Regions from separate parts of the Pseudoclavibacter sp. Marseille-Q434 genome, predicted to be linked through region 1. Evidence: predicted binding sites of a transcription regulator. Region 1 holds the regulator's gene; the other holds the start of a gene.
The links. Region 1 encodes HspR, which represses chaperone genes until heat shock. Its sites were predicted from a motif close to AAGTTGAGTCNNNNNGACTCAACTT; they were not measured.

Region 2: ACQFZP_RS09980 (Hsp20/alpha crystallin family protein) is a predicted target of HspR. The motif match lies at 2,867-2,891, and genes of this name have one in related genera.

The regions. Positions count from the first base shown of each region.
Region 1 is NZ_JBNPQH010000002.1:953,987-959,724, forward strand. Features, by position in the region: gene dnaK (molecular chaperone DnaK) at 1-1,650, shown strand, start outside; gene ACQFZP_RS11435 (nucleotide exchange factor GrpE) at 1,653-2,363, shown strand; gene ACQFZP_RS11440 (DnaJ C-terminal domain-containing protein) at 2,478-3,488, shown strand; gene ACQFZP_RS11445 (heat shock protein transcriptional repressor HspR) at 3,497-4,009, shown strand; gene ACQFZP_RS11450 (hypothetical protein) at 4,029-4,568, shown strand; gene ACQFZP_RS11455 (SDR family NAD(P)-dependent oxidoreductase) at 4,750-5,520, opposite strand; gene ACQFZP_RS11460 (FadR/GntR family transcriptional regulator) at 5,635-5,738, opposite strand, start outside.
Region 2 is NZ_JBNPQH010000002.1:648,930-654,667, forward strand. Features, by position in the region: gene xylA (xylose isomerase) at 1-858, shown strand, start outside; gene ACQFZP_RS09975 (FGGY family carbohydrate kinase) at 992-2,341, shown strand; gene ACQFZP_RS09980 (Hsp20/alpha crystallin family protein) at 2,402-2,815, opposite strand; gene ACQFZP_RS09985 (DNA-3-methyladenine glycosylase family protein) at 2,978-3,910, opposite strand; gene ACQFZP_RS09990 (rhodanese-related sulfurtransferase) at 3,990-4,910, shown strand; gene ACQFZP_RS09995 (branched-chain amino acid ABC transporter permease) at 5,363-5,738, shown strand, end outside.

The DNA of each region.
Region 1 (5,738 bases):
ATGGGAACCACCTGGACCCAGGGCATCGACGACAAGAAGTACACCGCGCAGGAGATCTCCGCGCGCATCCTCGGCAAGCTCAAGCGCGACGCCGAGCAGTACCTGGGCGACAAGGTGACCGACGCCGTCATCACCGTTCCCGCGTACTTCAACGACGCAGAGCGTCAGGCCACGAAGGAAGCCGGCGAGATCGCCGGCCTCAACGTGCTCCGCATCATCAACGAGCCCACGGCGGCCGCGCTCGCATACGGCCTCGACAAGGGCAAGGAAGACGAGCTCATCCTCGTCTTCGACCTCGGTGGCGGAACGTTCGACGTCTCGCTCCTCGAAGTGGGCAAGGACGACGACTTCTCCACGATCCAGGTGCGCTCCACCGCCGGCGACAACCGCCTCGGTGGCGACGACTGGGACGACCGCCTCGTCAAGTACCTCATCACGGAGTTCAAGTCGCAGACCGGCGTCGACGTCGCGAACGACAAGATCGCACTCCAGCGTCTGAAGGAAGCCGCTGAGCAGGCGAAGAAGGAGCTCTCCAGCTCCACGAGCGCCAGCATCCAGCTGCCCTACCTCTCCCTCACCGAGAACGGCCCCGCGAACCTCGACACGAGCATCACTCGCGCCAAGTTCGAGGACCTCACCAAGGACCTCCTGGAGCGCACCCGCAAGCCGTTCGAAGACGTCATCCGCGAAGCCGGCATCAACGTCGACCAGATCGACCACGTCGTCCTCGTCGGTGGCTCCACCCGCATGCCCGCAGTCGCAGAGCTCGTCAAGAAGCTCAGCGGCAAGGATGCCAACAAGGGTGTCAACCCTGACGAGGTCGTCGCCGTCGGCGCAGCACTCCAGGCTGGCGTGCTGAAGGGCGAGCGCAAGGACGTCCTCCTCATCGACGTCACCCCGCTCTCCCTCGGCATCGAGACCAAGGGTGGCATCATGACCAAGCTCATCGAGCGCAACACGGCCATCCCGACCAAGCGCAGCGAGACCTTCACGACGGCAGACGACAACCAGCCGTCCGTGCAGATCCAGGTCTTCCAGGGCGAGCGTGAGTTCACCCGCGACAACAAGAACCTCGGCACCTTCGAGCTCACCGGCATCGCACCGGCCCCCCGTGGCATGCCGCAGATCGAGGTCACGTTCGACATCGACGCCAACGGCATCGTGCACGTCTCCGCAAAGGACAAGGGCACGGGCAAGGAGCAGTCGATGACGATCACCGGCGGCTCCAGCCTCGGCAAGGAAGACATCGAGCGCATGGTCCGCGAGGCGGAAGAGCACGCGGAAGAGGACAAGAAGCGTCGCGAAGGCGCTGAGCAGCGCAACATCGCCGAGACCACGGTCTACCAGGTCGAGAAGGTGCTCACCGAGAACGACGACAAGCTCCCCGCCGACGTCAAGAACGAGGTCCAGGGCGACGTCGACGCCCTCAAGACGGCTCTCGCAGGCGACGACGACGCGGCAGTGAAGTCGGCGCTCGACAAGCTCAACACCAGCCAGACGAAGCTCGGCGAGGCAATCTACGCCGCAGCCCAGGCTGAGCAGGCAGCGGAAGCCCCCACGGCTGACGCACCCGCCGGAGACCAGGCGGCCGACGATGACATCGTCGACGCCGAGGTCGTGGATGACGAGGACGACAAGGACAACAAGTAGTCATGGCTGAAGAGCGAAACGAGTCAGAAGCACGCGGTCCCGAGAACTCGGGAGAAGCAAACGAGCCGATCATCAACGACAAGCGTCGGATCGACCCGGAGACTGGCGAAGTTCGCGACCTCGGCAAGGCTGCTGGTGCCGAGTCGGCGGAGTCCACCCCGGACGACACCGACCCGGCGACCGGCGAGGCTGCTGAAGCCGCGGCTGAAGGTCTGAGCGTTGAGGACCTCGAGAAGCTCCTCAGCGGGGAAGGCGCGGAAGACGCACCAACCGAGGGCACGCCTGGCGAGAGCGATCTCGCCCAGGAGCGCCTCCAGGACCTGCAGCGCGTCCAGGCGGAGTACGCCAACTACCGCCGCCGCACCGACCGTGAGAAGAGCGAGGCATACGACGCCACCAAGGCTGAAGTGCTCCGCTCCCTCCTCCCGGTGCTCGACGACTTCGACCGTGCCCAGAAGCACGGCGACCTCGTCGAGGACACGCCCATGGCCGTCATCGCCAACAAGCTCCGCACGGCGGTCGAGCGCCTCGGCCTCACCGCCTACGGCGAGGCCGGCGAGGCCTTTGACCCGCAGCGGTACGAGGCGATCGCGCAGCTCCCGAACCCGAGCGTCACCACCGACACCATCGCCGATGTTGTCGAGCGCGGCTACACGGTTGGCGACCGCGTGGTCCGCGTCGCGAAGGCAGCGGTGTTCGTACCCGCTTCGTAAGCACCGCGATCGGCGCACCCGCACCGATCGAACACGGCAGGGGGCACCGCAGACGCGGGCCCCCTCTCGTGTTCATCCAGAAGACATGCTCATTCCTAGGAACAGAAGGACCATATGGCCAGTCAGGATTGGTTTGACAAGGACTTCTACGCGGTGCTCGGCGTATCGAAGGACGTAGACGAAAAAGACCTCAAGAAGCAGTACCGGAAGCTCGCGCGTCAGTACCACCCTGACTCGCACCCGGGCGACACCGCTGCTGAGGCGAAGTTCAAGGAGATCTCCGAGGCCTACTCCGTGATCTCCGACCCAGAGCACCGCGCAGAGTACGACCAGATGCGCGCGATGGGCTCCGGCGCCCGCTTCCAGCAGGGCCCAGGCGGCCCCGGAGGCGCGGGCTTCGAGGACGTGTTCGGCGGGATGTTCAACGGCGGCGGTGCGCGCCGAGGCGCGTCGAATGCGGACTTCGAGGACCTCCTCGGCTCCATGTTCGGCGGAGGCGGCGGCGGATTCGGCGCCGGCAGCTTCGGCGGCGGCGCAGGTCGCCCCGCCGGGTTCCAGACCGGACCGCAGAAGGGCCGCGACCAGAGCGCATCCACGACCCTCGGTTTCATGACCGCCATCAAGGGCGACACCGTGGAGCTGCAGGGGCAGGACGGACGCGTCGTGAAGGTGCGCGTTCCGGCCGGCGTCGAGGACGGGCAGAAGATCCGACTCCGCGGCAAGGGCGGCCAGAGCCCCAACGGCGGCGAAGCGGGAGACCTGATCCTCACGGTGACGGTTCGCCCGGACCCCGTCTTCACCCGCTCGGGCCTCAACCTCGAGGTCACCGTGCCCGTCTCCTTCGCGGAGGCAGTGCTCGGCGCGACCATCGAGGTACCCACGGTCGACGGCGGCACCGTGCGCGTGAAGGTCGCGCCCGGCACCCCGAACGGCAAGACGCTGCGCGTCAAAGGCCGCGGCATCGAGACGAAGAAGGGCAAGGGCGATCTGCTCGTGCACCTGGAGGTCGCGGTCCCGAACCATCTCTCAAGTGCGCAGGAGAAGGCCCTCGCTGACTTCGTCGCCGCATCCGGTGACGAGAGCCCGCGCGAGGATCTCCTCCGCCTCGCCCGCCAAGGCAGGTAGGGGCGCTCATGGCACTCCCCTCCGACCTCGACGAGGACGCCCCGATCTTCGCGATCGCCATGGCCGCCGAGCTCGCGAACATGCACCCGCAGACCCTGCGGCAATACGACCGGATGGGTCTGGTCACGCCGCAGCGTACGGCGGGCCGCGTGCGGCGCTATTCGCTGCGCGACGTGGCGCAGCTGCGGGAGATCGCAGTGCTCTCGAACGAGGGCGTGAGCCTCGAAGGCATCGCGCGCGTGCTCGAGCTGCAGCGTGAGGTGCTCGGGCTGCGGCGGCGCGTGCGGGCGCTCGAGGTGGAGCTCGCCGACGAGCGTCTCACCCGACTGGGCGGCCGGGTCTTCGCGGCTGGCGAGCGCGGCGACGTCGTGCCACTCGCGCACGGGCGCCGCACTGCACGCCGCACCGAGGTTGTCGTCTGGCGGCCGGCTCGCGTGCACGAGGCGGAACGCGAAGCCGAGGAGCGCCCACGCCCCGTGCGCAGGCGTCGCCCCACCGCGAAGAAGCCCGCGAACGACTAGGCACGCCGAGGAACGCGCCGTGAGCATCCGTGCATTCCGGTCCCAGCGGTTCCCGATCACCCACCGGTCACCGGAAGAGGTGTGGCGGGCTGCGACCCCCTTCGGCACGGCCACGCTCGTGTACTCGGCCGACCCCTGGCGCGCGACGGCCTCCGGCGACGGGCTCCCGACCGCCGAGCTCATCGCCGACGAGAAGCACCACCGCGGGGCGGCCTGGGTCGCACCCGAGGGCGCATTCCGGTTCCCGATGCAGCTCGTCGTCGGCGGTATCGCCGGCGAGGTGACGCAGCCGCATGCTCGGCGATTCGACCTTCAGCTCACTCGCCGCTCGCGCACGGTGCGGGCTCGCATCGGCGGCGTCGACGGCACCGAGTGGACGATGCGCGGCGTCGGCCTCTCGAGCGTTCAGGTCTCCCGCAATGGGGCGCCGGTCGTGACAAGCGGGGCGTCGTTCACGTCGCATCGGCTCGAGGCCGGGTGCACGCCTCACGACCTCGCCGTCGCGATCGCGCTCTCGCCGCTGCGCGCGACGCTGTTCGTGCTGACGAGTCTCGCCTGAGGGGCGGCGGGAGGCGCGGGTGCCGCGGGCTGTGCCGCGCCTCGGGAGAGGCGACCCGGTGAGCCGCGAGCACCACAGAGTTGTGGCCCGATGCTGTTCCCGTTCTCGGGAGCAGCACCGGGCCACAACTCTGACTGCGTGAGTCTGCCTTCGCCCGCGCGCGGCGCGGAGGATGCTCTGGTCAGCGGGCGCCGTTGCCGCCGTCGACGCGCCACTGCGCGCCGGTCACGAACGACGCCTCGTCCGAGCCGAGGAACACGACGACGCGCGCGATGTCGAGCGGCTCCGCGTAGCGGCCCATCGGGATCGCCGCCTGGAAGCCTGCCTTCGCGGCCTCGGTGTCGCCGCCGCCGAATCCTTCCTCGAGGCGCCGCACCATCTGCGTGTTCACGCCGGACGGGTGGATGCTGTTGACCCGCACCCCGGTCGCCGCGACCTCGAGCGCGGCCGACTTCGTGAAGCCGACGACGGCGTGCTTCGACGCGACGTAGGCGGAGACGCCCGGCGACCCGTCGAGGCCTGCCTCCGAGGAGGTGTTGATGATGCTGCCGCTGCCGCGCTCGGTCATGACCTTGAGCACGTGCTTCATGCCGAGGAAGACTCCGCGGACGTTGACGGCGAACACCTTCTCGTAGTTGTCGACGCTCGCCTCCGTGAGCGGGCCGACGGCGCCTTCGATGCCGGCGTTGTTGAAGAACACGTCGATGGTGCCGAACGCCTCGACGGTCTCGGCGACGTAGCGCTCGACGTCTGCCTCATTGGTGACGTCCGCAGTGATCGTGATGACGTCCCCGTGTGCCGCGAGGCGCTCGCGCGTGGCCTCGAGCGGCTCGGCGAACAGGTCGACCAGAGCCACGCGGGCCCCCAGCTTGAGGAACTCCTCTGCGGTCGCAGCGCCGATGCCGCCCGCTCCACCGGTGATGAGGACTGAACGTCCGCTGAAATCTGTCATATCGCAACTCCTTTGTCGTCTGGGCCCGCGTGGCTGGCCGCCCGGGGATCCAACGAAGGCTAGGAAGCGCGCATCCATAATCGCTGTGTAGTCACACAGCGACTGGTGCTGCGGTCAGGGTGACGGATGCGACTGGTGCAGGATCCAGGTCTCGCGCACCTCGCCGAGGTGATCCACCATGGCCTTGCTCGCGCCATCGGAGTCGTGGGCTGCGAGAC
Region 2 (5,738 bases), 310 kb from region 1:
CGCTTCGCGCTGCGCAAGGTGCTCCGCAACCTCGACCTCGCCGCCTCGCTCGGCGCCGAGACGTTCGTCATGTGGGGCGGCCGTGAAGGCGCCGAGTACGACTCCGCGAAGGACATCCGCCAGGCCCTCGAGCGCTACCGCGAGGCCGTCAACCTGCTCGGCGACTACGTCACCGACAAGGGCTACAACATCCGCTTCGCCATCGAGCCGAAGCCGAACGAGCCCCGCGGCGACATCCTCCTCCCCACGGTCGGCCACGCCCTCGCGTTCATCGAGACGCTCGAGCGTCCAGAGCTCGTCGGCGTGAACCCTGAAGTCGGACATGAGCAGATGGCAGGCCTCAACTTCGCCGCCGGCATCGCGCAGGCCCTCTACCAGGGCAAGCTGTTCCACATCGACCTCAACGGCCAGCGCGGCATCAAGTACGACCAGGACCTCGTGTTCGGTCACGGCGACCTGCAGAACGCGTTCGCGCTCGTCGACCTGCTCGAGAACGGCGGCCCCAACGGCGGCCAGACCTACACGGGCCCGCGCCACTTCGACTACAAGCCCTCGCGCACCGAGGACGAAACGGGCGTGTGGGAGTCGGCAGCGGCGAACATGCGCACCTACCTGCTCCTCAAGGAGCGCGCGGCGGCATTCCGCGCCGACCCCGAGGTGCAGGAGGCTCTCGCGGCGTCCCGCGTCGACGAGCTCTCCACCAACACGCTCGGCGAGGGCGAGACGTACGACGACTTCCTCGCCGACCGCTCCGCATACGAGGACTTCGACGCGAACGCCTACTTCAACGGCAAGGGCTTCGGCTTCGTGCGCCTGCAGCAGCTCGCACTCGAGCACCTCATGGGCGCCCGCGGCTAGTCCCGCCCTCGCCCCACGGACTCCCCGTCCCCCTGACAGAGCTGTGGCGGATGCACGCACGTCCAACGACGCGCATGCATCCGCCCCAGCTCTGTCGTGCACCCCACCCCAGCACTACAGAAAGCAGACCACCATGCTCGTCGCCGGCTTCGACTCGAGTACGCAGAGCTGCAAGCTCGTCATCCGGGACGCCGTGACGGGCGAGCTCATCCGCCAGGGTCGCGCGTCGCACGCCCCCGGCACGGAGGTGGACCCGGAGAACTGGTGGGCCGCCGTCCAGGACGCGACCGCAGCGGCTGGCGGGCTCGAGGACGTCGCAGCGCTGTCCGTCGCCGGCCAGCAGCACGGCATGGTCGCGCTCGACGCCGATGGCCACGTCGTGCGCGACGCGCTGCTCTGGAACGACACGCGCAGCGCGGCTGCCGCCCGTGACCTCATCGCGGAGTTCGGGCAGGAGACGCTCGTCGAGCGCACAGGCCTCGTGCCGGTCGCCTCCTTCACCATCACGAAGCTCCGCTGGCTTCGGGATGCCGAGCCACAGAACGCCGCGCGTGTCGCCGCCGTCGCACTCCCCCACGACTGGCTCACGTGGCGGCTCCTCGGCTACGGCCCCGCCGACGAGAGCCCCCTCGGCCCCGACCTGACGAAGCTCACGACCGACCGCTCCGACGCTTCCGGAACCGGCTACTGGTCACCGTTCACCGGCGACTACGACCGCGAGCTGCTCGTCGCGGCGCTCGGCCACGACGTCATCCTCCCGCGCGTGCTCGGCCCGTCCGAGGTCGCCGGCAAGACCCCGGCTGGCGTGCTCGTCGCCGCGGGAGCCGGTGACAACGCGGGTGCCGCGCTCGGTCTCAACGCCCGCGCCGGCGACGTGGTCGTCTCCATCGGCACCTCCGGCACCGTGTTCTCGGTCGCCGAGCGGCCGGTTGTCGACCCGAACGGCGGTCTTGCGGGATTCGCCGACGCGACGGGCGAGTTCCTTCCCCTGTCCGCCACGCTCAACGCGGCGCGCGTCATCGACACGACCGCAACCGTGCTCGGCGTGGACCACGCGGAGTTCGGCCGGCTGGCCGCGTCCGCCCCCGTGGGCTCCGGCGGGCTCGCGTTCGTGCCGTACCTCGACGGCGAACGCACTCCCGACCTGCCGGACGCGACAGCATCCCTGCTCGGCATGACGCGTGGATCCTTCACACGCGAGAACCTCGCCCGCGCCGCGGTCGAGGGCATGCTCGGCAGCCTCGCACAGGCCCTCGATGCGCACCGCGCGCTCGGCGTCGACGCGAAGCGCGTCATGCTCATCGGCGGCGCCGCTCTGAGCGAGGGCGTGCGCGCCGTCGCCCCGACCCTCTTCGAGGTTCCCGTCGAGACCATCGCCCACCTGGAGCCGGCGCCTGATGCGGCGCTTCGAGCCCGGTTCGCGGCGGCCGCGGAGCTCGCGCGGGACTCCGAGGAGTCAGGCAAGGGCCTGCGTTCCGTCTGAGACATCGCGAAGGGGGCAGTGCGAGATCGCACTGCCCCCTTCTGCTGCGTCGCCTGTCGGCTACGCCTGGATGGTCTCGACCTTCGTGCCGGTCTCGATCTCGATCTTGCGCGGCTTCGCGCGCTCGCTGACGGGAACCGTCACGGTCAGCACGCCGTGCTCGTAGCTCGCGGCGATGCGCTCGGTGTCGAGGCCCTGGCCGAGCGTGAACTGGCGCAGGTAGCTGCCGCCGTTGCGCTCACGCACGAGCCACTTGGCACCCTCGGCGTTCACGGTGCTGCGCTCGGCGCGGATCGTGAGCTGCTGGCCGTCGAGGTCGACGTCGATCGAGCTGGGGTCGATGCCGGGCAGGTCGGCGGTGAGGATGTAGTGGTCGGCCTCACGGTAGAGGTCGATGGGCATCGAACGCGGACTGTTCGGTGCTCCCTGGAAAAGTCGTTCCATCTCCTGGAACGGATCGAAGACGCGTGCCATGTCGTTTTCCCTTCCTTGTACGCACCCTCACGATCGTGAGCGACTGCGGTGAACTTGAGTCGACTGGTGTCAACTTCCTTGCTCAGAAAAATTAGCACTCGACCAGGCCGAGTGCCAGAAAGTTTGCTGAAAACCGCGTCAGCCGTGGGCGAACGACCCCCGTCAGTGGAAGCGGTGGTCCTGCACGGTCATGCGCGCGCCGTGCTTCGGGCGCGGGTTGCCAGCCAGCTTGATGAGGCGCACGACCCGCTCGCGATGCCCCCGCCACGGCTCGAGCAGCTCCCGCATGCCGTCGTCGTCGACGTCGCAGCCCGCGAGCGCCCACCCCACCATGTTGGGGATGTGGTAGTCGCTGAAGCTCGGCGCGTCCGGGTCACCGTGTGAGCGCTGCACGGTCTCGTTTGCCGTCCACACGCCGACGCCGACGATCGAGCGGAGGCGGCGCAATGGCTCCTCAGACCCGGTTGGCAGGCTCGCCGTGCGCTCCAGCGCCGACGCGACCGTCGCGGAGCGGATGACCGTACCCGTCCGGGAGTGGTCGACGCCCGCCCGATGCCAGTCCCAGCTCGGGATGCGCCGCCACTGCTCCGGTGTGAGCGGAAGCCGCAGGTGGCGCGGCACGAGGCCGGCCGGGCCGGGCGCGGCACCCGCGTAGTCGCGGTGCAGGATGTCCCACGCTCGATGCGCCTCGAGGCCCGTGATCTTCTGCTCGATGATGGCGGCACTGAGCGCCTCGAACACCGCCCCCGACTTCGGAAGCCGCAGCCCCTCGTTGCGACGCCGCACATCCGCCAGCTCGGGAAGCGCCTCGAGGCGCAGCTCGCTCCAGTCGTCATCGCGACCAAGGAGGACCGGGGCTTCGTCGACCGCGATCTCGGCGGCCTCGCCCCACGACACGATGCGGACCCCGTCCCGCGCCTGCCGGAAGACAGTCGTCGCCCCACCCGCGAACGCGTGCGACGTGCGCCACACGTCCCTCGAGACCGGGTGCATCCAGCAGGTCGGGTCGCGCCTGCCCCGCATGAGCGGCGACAGGGTCTGCACGACATCGACCGGCAGCACCGGCCGATAGAGCGTCATGACCCGATCTGGCATGCGGCAAGGGTACGCAGACCCACCGACATCCGCGCCCCCTCGACGCTCGGAGCCCCGCCGCTCACCTAAAATCGACCGCATGGCTGTCCCCAAGATCGTGCTCTACTACGCCTTCGCGCCCCTCGCCGATCCGGAGGCGATCCGCCTCTGGCAGCGAGACCTCGCGGCGTCGCTGGGGCTGCGCGGACGCATCCTGATCTCGAAGGACGGCATCAACGGCACCCTCGGCGGGGAGCTCAACGCGCTCAAGCGGTACGTTCGCACCACCCGCGAGTACGCGGCATTCAAGGACGCCGACTACAAGTGGTCGGAGGGCACCGGCCTCGACGAGAACGGACAGAGCCTCGACTTCCCGCGCCTCAGCGTCAAGGTGCGGGACGAGATCGTGAGCTTCGGGGCGCCCGGGGAACTGGAGGTCGACGAGCACGGCGTGGTCGGCGGCGGCACCCACCTCGCGCCTGATGAGCTCCACGCACTGGTCGAGTCACGTGACGACGTCGTCTTCTTCGACGGACGCAACGCCATCGAGGCCCAGATCGGCCGCTTCGAGGGCGCCGTCGTGCCAGAGACGGGCACAACCCGTGACTTCATCGCCGAGCTCGAGTCTGGCAAGTACGACGAGCTCAAGTCGAAGGCCGTCGTCACCTACTGCACGGGCGGCGTGCGCTGCGAGGTCCTCTCCGCGCTCATGGTGAAGCGCGGCTTCAGCGAGGTGTACCAGCTCGACGGCGGCATCGTCCGCTACGCCGAGCAGTTCGGCGACGAAGGCCTCTGGAAGGGATCGCTCGCCGTCTTCGACGCGCGCGAGCACCTCGAGTTCGGGCCGAACACCGAGAAGCTCGGGCGCTGCCGGGAGTGCGCGGCGCCCACGCACCGCACGCAGAACTGCAGCGACACCTCGTGCCGCGAGCGCTTCGTCGCCTGCGAAGACTGCGGCGCGAACGAGCTGCTCTGCGCCGAGCACCAGCTCGCGGCGGTCCCAGACAGGGCGGTTTCCTGACCGGAGGATCGGGCCAGGACCGAGTCGGCCGCATCCGTCGCCCCTCGAGGACTTGACGGACCACCTTCCGGTCGGTGACACGCCGAGCACGTGGGCGATCTTCAGACATCCCCGATCTTGGCGGCGGCGGCACACTGGAACGCGCCGGACCGCCACATTTGTGGTGACGTAGAACAAAATTGCGCGTTCGGGCGGCTCACGGCGCACAGCGGCACGCCCGCACCGCTATCGTGTGTAGCGGCAAAGAAACATTGCCGATACAAATCATCCGTAGATTCGCAGAGTGGCGAATCCTCGCTTGCAGCAATAGCAGTTCCAGAATCTCGTTCAGTCGTCGTGCCCAGCCCGACTCGCACTGGAGGTACTCCGTGCCCCTTCTCCTCAGTCCGCTTCCGCCAGCCGGATCGCGCTCAGCGACCGCCGGGCGTTCCCGGCTCACCCAAACGCACCGAATGCTCGCGGCCCTCGCGATGTCGCTCTTCGCGTTCCTCGGCGTCTTCTCGATGGCCGGACCCGCAAACGCGGAGTCCGAGCCCCCGGAAGAGTCGGCGTACTCGATCAGCGGCATCCTCAACTTCGAGAGCGAACCCGTCGAGGGCGTCTCGCTCACCGTCGAAGGCGACGGCTACACCGAGACGGTGGAGTCGGGTGAGGACGGACGCTGGCGCGTCCCCGTCCCCGGCCCCGGCAACTACACGGTGACGCTCGACACGGAGACGCTGCCGGACGGCGTGGACCTCCGCAACGAAGACGGGGCGACGGCCGAGGTCACGGAGGACGAGTGGTCGACGACCAACGTCGGTCGCCTCTTCGCGCTCGGCGAGGACA